Regions from separate parts of the Ideonella sp. sgz306126 genome, predicted to be linked through region 4. Evidence: predicted binding sites of a transcription regulator. Region 4 holds the regulator's gene; each other region holds the start of a gene.

Region 1 (2,194 bases), on a different contig from region 4:
TACTTTTCGCTCGGTGGCATGGTGGCGGGCGGCGCGCTGGCGCTGCACAACGGCCTGCACCCGTTGACGGCGCGTGGTGCGGCGCTGCTGCTGGCGATCGGCATCCTGGCCACCGTGGCGCAGATGCTGATGACGCGCGCCTACGCGATCGGTCGCACCCTGTCCAATGCCAGCCTGCAGTACCTGGGCATCGCTTTCTCGTTTGCCTACGGCGTCGCGCTGTTCGATGATCCGGTCACGCTGTCGGCGTTGGCCGGCATGGCACTGATCGTCGGTGCCGGCCTGGCCGCCAACCAGCTTCGCCAGCCTGCGACGACCGGCAGTTCGATGCCGATCGCCGGCCGTTGACGCCCTGTCTGTTTCGCTCCGGGAGTTTCCATGTCCGCCTTTCCGACGCCGCTGATCGACGCGACGGCCCTGCTCGATCTTCTCCAATCCGGTGCCGCTGCACCGCTGCTGATCGACGCCAGCTTCGATCTGGCCGATCCCTCCGCCGGCGAGCGGGCTTTCGCCGCCGGCCATCTCCCCGGGGCGGTCTACGCGCACCTTGATCGGGATCTGTCGAGGCCGCCGTCGGTCCGCGGGTCGGCCGACGGCGGCCGGCATCCGCTGCCGCTACGCGAAGCCTTCGCACAGCGGGTCGCCGATTGGGGCCTGACGCCAGACCGGCCGGTGGTGGCCTATGACCGCCAAGGATCCCCCTATGCGGCCCGCCTCTGGTGGATGCTGCGCTGGCTGGGCCACGGCCCGGTGGCCGTGCTCGATGGCGGTTGGTCCGCTTGGCAGGCGGTGGGTGGGCCGCAAGCCACAGGCGAGGCCCCCCCGCCCGCGCCGGCGACCCGACCCTATGCCTGCACCGCGCCGCGCGTCGACACCGTCAGCGCCGCCGACCTGCTCGGCGGCCTGGGCACGCTGACCGTGGTCGACGCGCGGGCCCCCGAGCGATTCCGCGGCGAGGTCGAGCCGCTCGATGCGCAAGCCGGCCACATCCCCGGGGCACGCAACCGCTTCTTCAGAAGCAACCTCGGCCCGGACGAGCGCTTTCGCCCGGCGACCGAGTTGCGTGAGGCGTTCGATGCCTATGGCGTCGCGCCGGGACGGATCGTGCACCAGTGCGGCTCGGGCGTGACCGCGTGCCACAACCTGCTGGCGATGGAACTCGCCGGACGGACCGGTTCGCGCCTGTACCCGGGTTCGTGGAGCGAATGGAGCAGCGACCCGACACGCCCGATCGCACGCGCTTGAAGCCTTCCGATCACGCGCCTACACTGCAACAGCCTTGATGCGCGTCAAGTCCCGTCGCCCGCCAGCGGCAACACTTGTCGTCAAGGCCGGCGTCGCCGGTACGTCAGAGAACAGGAGTTCCGCATGTATCGCAATATCCTTCTCCCGACCGATGGCTCGGACATCACCAGCAAGGCCGTGGACACGGCCATCAGCTTGGCCAAGAGCCTGGGCGCGCGCCTGACCACGATCAGCGTCAAGGAGCCGTTTCCCTACAGCGCCATCTCGGAAATGCAGCCGGTGCCGCCACAGGAGTTCTACGACGCGCAGGAGCGCATCGCTGCCGCCCGGGTCAAGACCGTGGCCGATGCCGCGGCCGCCGCAGGCGTGGCGTGCAACGCCAGCACGGTCGAAGCCGTGCATCCTTGGGAAGCCGTGGTCGAGCATGCCAAGGCCCAGGGTTGCGACCTGATCGTGATGGCCTCGCACGGTCGGCGCGGCGTCAGCGCCCTGCTGCTCGGCAGCGAGACGCAGAAGGTGCTCACCCATTGCTCGGTGCCGGTCCTGGTCGTGAAGTGAGCCGGTCCGGTGGGTGCCTGTCCGGCGCCCATCTTGGCTCGGCGCAGGCTCAGCTCACGCCGTAGCGTCTCAGCCATGCCAGGCAGCGCTGCCAGCCATCGTGCGCGGCCTCGGGCTGGTAGCTGGCGCGGTAATCGGCGTTGAACGCATGCGAGGCCTGCGGATAGACGACGAATTCGGAGGCCTTGGCGGCCGCGCTGCCGGTGGCCAGCGCCGCTTTCATGCGCCCGATGCTGTCTTGCGAAATGCTGGGATCCAGCCCGCCGTACAGACCCAGCACCGGGGCATGAAGCCGGGTCGTCAGGTCGATCGGTTGTTGCGGCGTCAGCGCGCTGGTATCGCCCACCAGCCGGCCATACCAGGCCACCGCCGCCTTCACCTGGCTGCTGTG
Region 2 (2,194 bases), on a different contig from region 4:
CACCGTCAGCAACGCCTACAAGCTGAGCGACATCGGCCTGTCGGTGCCGCTGGGCGGCGGCAAGGTGCTGCTGCAGTACGGCCATCTGGTGCCCGATGCCGGCGCCAGCCGCACCACCGTCAGCGCGGGCTACGACTACACGCTGTCCAAGCGCACCGACGTGTACGGCGTGGCGATGAACGACAAGCTGACCGGCGCCAACTCCGGCAACACCTTCGCCCTCGGCCTGCGCCACACCTTCTGATCGCCGCGGCGGCGCCCGCCGCCGTGTGCGAGGTGCACGAACCGGCCCGGCCCCGCCGGGCCTTTTTTCTTGCGCCCGCGCGCCGCCGGGTCAGGCCACGACCTGCCCGTCGACGAAGGCCTTCAGCTCGCCGGGCTCGAACGCGAGCCAGGGTTCGCCCGCCGTCAAAGGCTCGGTCGCGACGATCACCACCCGGTCGCTGGGCGTGGTGACGCGCGCGAAGTCCACCCGCAGGTCTTCGTCGCGCAGCGCGGCGGTCTGGAACGGATGCTGGCGCTGCAGCCAGTGCAGATGGGTCGATCCGTGGGCCCACAGGGCCTGGCCGTTGGACAGCAACATGTTGAAGTTGCCGTGCCGGTGCAGCTGGGGCAGCAGCTCGCGCAGGCTGCGGCTCAACTCGTCGACCGCGGGCACGCCGGCGTGGGCCTTGGCCAGCTCCTGCATCAGCCAGCAGAAAGCGTGTTCGCTGTCGGTGTCGCCGACCGGCCTGAAGCTGCCGTGCAGGCGCGGCCGGAACGTCTTCAGATCGCCGTTGTGGGCAAAGACCCAGTAGCGGCCCCACAGCTCCCGCACGAACGGGTGGGTGTTCTCCAGCGCCACGCGTCCCTGGGTGGCCTTGCGGATGTGGGCGATGACGTTGTCGCTGTGGATCGGCCAGCGCTTGATCAGCTCGGCCACCGGGCTGTCGCGGGCGCTGCGCGGGTCGACGAACAGGCGCGCGCCGCGGCGCTCGAAAAACCCGATGCCGAAGCCGTCCTTGTGCTCGTGCGCGCGCGTGGCCAGGCCGGTGAAGCTGAACATCACATCGGTCGGCGTGTTGGCGTTCATGCCCAGCAATTGGCACATGGCGGAGCTCTCGCGAGAACAGGGGGCAAGGGGGATTGTAGGAAGCGCCGTCGCCAGGACCGCCCGATTGATGCCCGTCAAGACGGCAACCGGGCTTCGGCGAGACGATGGACCCAACCAGGAGATCATCATGAGCGTCGCCCTCACCCCCAGCCAGCGGGCCCAGCTGGAAGCCGGCCTGCAACGTCGCCGGGCCGAGTTGGATCAGCAGCTTGCCGAACATCAAGGCGGTCACAGCCGTGCCGAGCAGGCCCGCGAATGGCTCGAGCAAGACAGCCAGGACGCGCGCGAACGCGATGCCGACCGCGAGGTCGAGCTGGCGCGCAGCGACCGCGAACTGGCCGAGCTCGGCCAGGTCAGCGAGGCCTTGAAGCGCATCCACCAGCCCGAGTACGGTTGGTGCATCGACTGCGGCCAGGCGATCGCCTTCGAGCGCCTGATGCTGGAGCCCTGGACCTTGCGCTGCGTGGCCTGCGAGGCGCGCACCGAGGCACCGGGTGCGGCCCGACACAGCCTCTGAATCCGTTTTCAATCCCTCAATGCCGGAGTTGTCGATGTCCCTGTTTCATGCCGTCGTCTGGATGGACCACCAGCAAGCCCACGTGCTGCAGTTCGATGCCGAATCGATCGAATCCCAGCGCGTGAAGGCGCGCTCGCACCACCCGCGCCATCACGGCGTCGACGAGCGCGCGCTGCACCAGTTCTTCGAACAGATCGCCGGCGCGCTGGCCGGCGCCCGGGAGGTGCTGCTGACCGGCCCGGCCCAGGCCCACGACGAATTCAAGGTCTGGTGCGCCCAGCACCAGCCGGCGCTGGCCAAGGTCCTGGTCGGCACCGAGAAGGCCGACCACCCGACCGACCATCAGCTGGTGGCGCTGGCGCGCCAGTACTTCCTGAAGTACGACCGCATGGCCGGCACGCCGACGCCGACCTGAGCGCGGCCCGGTTCAGCCCGGCCGGACCCGGAGATGGCCGGGGGCCGCCGCCTCCGCCGCGACGATCCGGGCCGCGTCGGCCAGGCGCTCGGCCTCGAGACCGCACAGCCGCAGGCGACGCAGCAGCCAGGGCGTCAGGTCGCTGTCCGCGCCCAGGTCGGGCCAGTCG
Region 3 (2,194 bases), on a different contig from region 4:
GCGAGACCAAGCAGCTGACCTTCCACGTCTGGTATCCGGGCTGCCCGATGGAGGAGGACGCCTACGGCATTCCCAAGCCCAAGGACACCGAGGCCTTTCATCCCGAACTGCTGCTGGTGCCCTGCGTCGGCTTCGGCCCGGGCGGAGTGCGGCTGGGTTATGGCGGCGGCTTCTATGACCGCACGCTGGCGGCGATCAGCCCGCGGCCGGCCACTGCGGGTCTGGCGTATTCGCATGCCTACCTGCCCTGGCTGGCGGCCGAGCCGCACGACATGCCGCTGGACGCGCTGCTGACCGAGGACGGCGTGTTCTGGCAACGCGGAGCCTGAGGGCCGGCCCTCAAGAAGGAGCGACGCGCGCTGAAATGAAAAAGGGGTGGCCGTGACCACCCCTTCCGGACCCTCGGCCTCTCGGGCCGAGGCGCGGGATCAGAAGCGCTTGCCGACACCCAGGCTCAGCAGCCAGGGGTTGACGCCGAACTCGCCGACCTTGTTGCCATTGGACCGGACGTCCACGCCGAGCTGCGCGTACTTGGCATCCACGTTCAAGAGCCAGCCACCGCCGATCGGGAAATCAGCACCCACCTGGGCGGCCAGGCCGAAGCTGTTGCGGCTCAGGTCCAGGCCCAGCGACGGAACCGTGTTCAGGTTGACGTCGGACACGCGGGTGTAGTTGACGCCCAAGCCGACGTAGGGACGTGCGACCGGCAGACCGGTGAAGTGGTACTGCGCCAGCAGCGTCGGCGGCAGGTGCTTGAAGGTGCCCAGCGAGGTCTTGGTGCCGTCCGCGGCGACCGCGTACAAGGTCTGTTCCTGCGGGTAGGTCAGGATCAGCTCGGCCGCGATGTTCGGCGTGAAGAAGTAGCTGATGTCCACTTCCGGGATCCACTTGTTGTTGATCGCCGCGTGGTCGAAGCCCAGCGATTGCATCGTGCCCAGCAACTGGCCGTTGTTGTGGTTGTCCGATTGGATGTCGGTGGCGCGCACGCGAACAATCCAGTTGCCGGTGTCCTGTGCGGCGGCGAGCTGGGGCATGGCGGCGGCGGCCAGAACCGCCAGTGCGATGAGGGACTTGCGCATGAAAACTCCTCTTTGGGTTGGATGAATACGGGATCAGATGCGATCTGGAATTCATTCCAACCCGGGTCTGCCGACGTCAAGTTGCCGCGCCGCAAAAAGCGGGACGAACCGCCGGTGCCGCCCGGTCTGCTTTGATGTCGGTCAGACTTCGTCGCCGCACGATGATGCGTGCGCGCCACAGCCTGCGCGGCGGACGTGCCCGCGAATCAGCCCAGCCGGAAGACCGCCACGGCCGTGGCGAGCTGCTGTGCCTGGGCCCTCAGGCTCTCGGCCGCCGCGGCGCTCTGCTCGACCAGCGCGGCGTTCTGCTGGGTCACCTGATCCATCTGGCCGACGGCCTCGCCGACCTGGGCGACGCCGGTGCTCTGCTCGGTGCTGGCCGCGCTGATCTCGCCCATGATGTCCGTCACGCGGCGGATCGCGCCGACCACTTCGGCCATCGTCGCGCCGGCTTGGTCGACCAGCGCCGTGCCCTGCTCGACGCGCTCGACGCTGCTGTTGATCAGGCTCTTGATCTCCTTGGCCGCGGCGGCGCTGCGCTGCGCCAGGCTGCGTACCTCGGCCGCCACGACGGCGAAGCCGCGGCCCTGCTCGCCCGCGCGGGCGGCCTCGACGGCGGCGTTCAGTGCCAGGATGTTGGTCTGGAACGCGATGCCGTCGATCACGCCGATGATGTCGGCAATGCGCTTGCTGCCATCGTTGATGCCGCGCATGGTGTCCACCACCTGGCCCACCACCTGCCCCCCCTTGGCCGCGACCGTCGAGGCGCCCAGGGCCAGCTGGTTGGCCTGGCGGGCGTTGTCGGCGTTCTGCCGGACGCTGGCGCTCAGTTGCTCCATCGAGGCGGCGGTCTGCTCCAGCGCGCTGGCCTGGTGCTCGGTGCGCTCGCTCAGGTCCAGGTTGCCCTGCGCGATCTGCGCGCTGGCGGTGGCCACGCTGTCGGAGTTCTGCCGCACGTTGCCCACCACCCGCGTCAGCGAGACCTGCATGTCGTTCAGCGAGCTCAGCATCTGGCCCATCTCGTCGCGCGACGAGACGCTCACCGTGCCGGTCAGGTCGCCCTCGGCGATGCGTTGCGCCAGGGCCCGCGCGGACTGCGCCGGAGCGATGATCGA
Region 4 (2,194 bases):
AGCCCGTTCCGCGTCGACGTGGTCAGGGACCGCGCCTCGCTGGCACGCATTGTCGGCGCCGGAAACATCGAAAATGTCTACCGGTTGCAAATCATGAACAACGCCGAGAAGGCCCAGCACTATCAGGTGTCCGTTGCAGGGCTGCCTGGCATCACGGTGGCGGGAGATGACGGCCGTACCAACAGTGCAGATATTCTGGTCGGGCCCGCGGAAGCCCATTGGATCACGCTGGAAGTTCGCATTCCCTTTGAATCGAGCCAGCAGGTTGGGTCCGGGGTGCACGAGATCCACTTCAATGTCGAGCGCCTCGCCTCGGGGACGGATGGCACGCCTGCGACGGTCTCGGAGAAATCCACCTTCCTGGTACCTCGCTGAACGAATCGGAGATTGACACGATGTCGAATACCCAGGTTTCCCCTGTTGCCAGCAGATCCGAGTCCATCGAGAGTCAACGCCCATGGTGGACTTATGGGATGGTGTGGATGGTCATCAGCGGCCCGCTCTCGGTGGTCATCGCCGCCTTGATCAGCGGATACGTCGCCTGGCATGGCCAGGACCCCGTGCTGTTGCACGACGATGTGGGCCCCCCGCCATCGGCCATCAAGGCCGGAACCGATTCGCAGACCCCGGCGGAACTTGCACGCAACCACGCCGTGGTATCCAAGCACTGAATGCAGGTCTCCCCCATCGCGGGCAGGGACATGGAAGGGGGACTTGAATGAAAGTCGGCAGATCGAGCTTCGGAATACGCTTGCTGTGCGTTCTGTGGCCATCGTTCCTGATGGCCGGAGTGATGGAAATGCTGGTGTTTTCCGTCGTCGACCCGCACACGCTCCAATGGTTCGGCGGTGCCATGATCGAGTGGAGTTCAACGGCCGTCTACACGCTTGCGTTCTTCGCCTTCTGGCTGATCATCTCGACCGCGAGCGCGTTGACGCAATTGCTGGTGACCTGTCCGCCCGACAGCTTCGAGGAGCGTGCCCCTCAACTCTAGCAAGCGCTGCTCGCTTGCCTTCGATACCGGCGCCAGGGCCGGACGGACTGCCAGAATCCAGTCCGGTCTGTGTCAGCAGTTCGCGCCGTTGACCAGTTGCTGCAGTCCGGCCTGATCAACGATGCGGATATGGCGCTGCTTGACTTCGAGAAAGCCATCTTCCTGAAACTTCGAGAAGGTTCGGCTGACGGTTTCCAATTTCAAGCCGAGGTAGCTGCCGATCTCTTCGCGGGTCATCCTCAGAATCAACGAAGAGGCCGAAAAGCCTCGCGCTTCTAGGCGTTGCGTGAGATTCAACAAGAACGCCGCCAGCCGCTCCTCGGCACGCATGCTGCCCAACAACAGCATCACGCCGTGGTCGCGCACGATCTCGCGACTCATGATCTTGTGGAATTGGTGCTGGAGGTCGGTGAACTCACGCGACAAATCCTCCAACTGGCTGTAGGGGATAACGCAGACCTGAGAGTCTTCCAGCGCTACCGCATCGCAGGAATGCCGGTCGTTGCTGATGCCGTCCAGGCCCAGCAATTCGCCTGCCATCTGAAACCCGGTGACCTGATCGCGTCCGTCCTCCGACGACACGCAGGTCTTGAAGAAGCCGGTCCGGACCGCATACAGCGATTGGAACGGATCCCCCGAGTGGAACAGCGTATCGCCTCTGGCGACGGTCTTGCGGGTTGCGACCAGATCATCCAGCCGGTCCAAATCGTTCCTGCCCAAGCCCACGGGCAAGCACAGCTCCCGCAGGTTGCAACTGGAACAGGCCACCTTGAAGGCCTCAGGCTTCACACGCAGCGAATCAGTCATGATGACGATTATCGCTTGAGGGGAAAGTTTGCGGCAGCCCCACGCACGCGGCGTCGCAGGATTCAAACAACGTGCGAGGCAGGGTCTTTCCCGGCACGCAAACGCCAGCTGCCTTGAGACACATCAAGGCTCAGCCCCCCCACTTTGGCACCATCGCGCCATGGAACTTGTTGCCTCCGCACCACCGATCGGGTTGCCCACAGACTTGCTGGAGCGTTTTGACGTTCCCGGGCCCCGCTACACCTCCTACCCGACCGCAGATCGCTTTGTGGAGGCCTTCACAGCGGGCGATTACCAGCGCGCGCTGACGCAGCGCAGCGAAGGCGCCCAGGTCGGGGGCAAGCAGCCGCTGTCGATCTATGTCCACATCCCGTTCTGTGAGTCGGTCTGCTA

What was found. The regulator FNR, encoded in region 4, switches genes on or off when oxygen is low (the NO sensors DNR and NnrR bind a similar motif). The targets are predictions, from matches to a motif close to TTGATNNNNATCAA.
Region 1: a site for FNR is predicted at 1,280-1,293, ahead of AC0N04_RS12355 (universal stress protein). Genes of this name have one in related genera too.
Region 2: a site for FNR is predicted at 1,158-1,171, ahead of AC0N04_RS04690 (TraR/DksA family transcriptional regulator). Genes of this name have one in related genera too.
Region 3: a site for FNR is predicted at 1,211-1,224, ahead of AC0N04_RS16425 (OmpW/AlkL family protein). Genes of this name have one in related genera too.

Annotation. Positions count from the first base shown of each region.
Region 1 is NZ_JBVYWP010000003.1:845,219-847,412, reverse strand. It holds gene AC0N04_RS12365 (DMT family transporter) at 1-348, shown strand, start outside; gene AC0N04_RS12360 (sulfurtransferase) at 379-1,245, shown strand; gene AC0N04_RS12355 (universal stress protein) at 1,369-1,803, shown strand; gene AC0N04_RS12350 (dienelactone hydrolase family protein) at 1,853-2,194, opposite strand, start outside.
Region 2 is NZ_JBVYWP010000002.1:62,473-64,666, forward strand. It holds gene AC0N04_RS04680 (porin) at 1-244, shown strand, start outside; gene AC0N04_RS04685 (class II glutamine amidotransferase) at 335-1,090, opposite strand; gene AC0N04_RS04690 (TraR/DksA family transcriptional regulator) at 1,221-1,610, shown strand; gene AC0N04_RS04695 (hypothetical protein) at 1,645-2,025, shown strand; gene AC0N04_RS04700 (FUSC family protein) at 2,038-2,194, opposite strand, start outside.
Region 3 is NZ_JBVYWP010000006.1:38,836-41,029, forward strand. It holds gene AC0N04_RS16420 (5-formyltetrahydrofolate cyclo-ligase) at 1-329, shown strand, start outside; gene AC0N04_RS16425 (OmpW/AlkL family protein) at 429-1,079, opposite strand; gene AC0N04_RS16430 (methyl-accepting chemotaxis protein) at 1,286-2,194, opposite strand, start outside.
Region 4 is NZ_JBVYWP010000004.1:404,725-406,918, reverse strand. It holds gene ccoG (cytochrome c oxidase accessory protein CcoG) at 1-375, shown strand, start outside; gene AC0N04_RS14285 (nitrogen fixation protein FixH) at 396-671, shown strand; gene AC0N04_RS14280 (hypothetical protein) at 752-994, shown strand; gene fnr (fumarate/nitrate reduction transcriptional regulator Fnr) at 1,067-1,801, opposite strand; gene hemN (oxygen-independent coproporphyrinogen III oxidase) at 1,962-2,194, shown strand, end outside.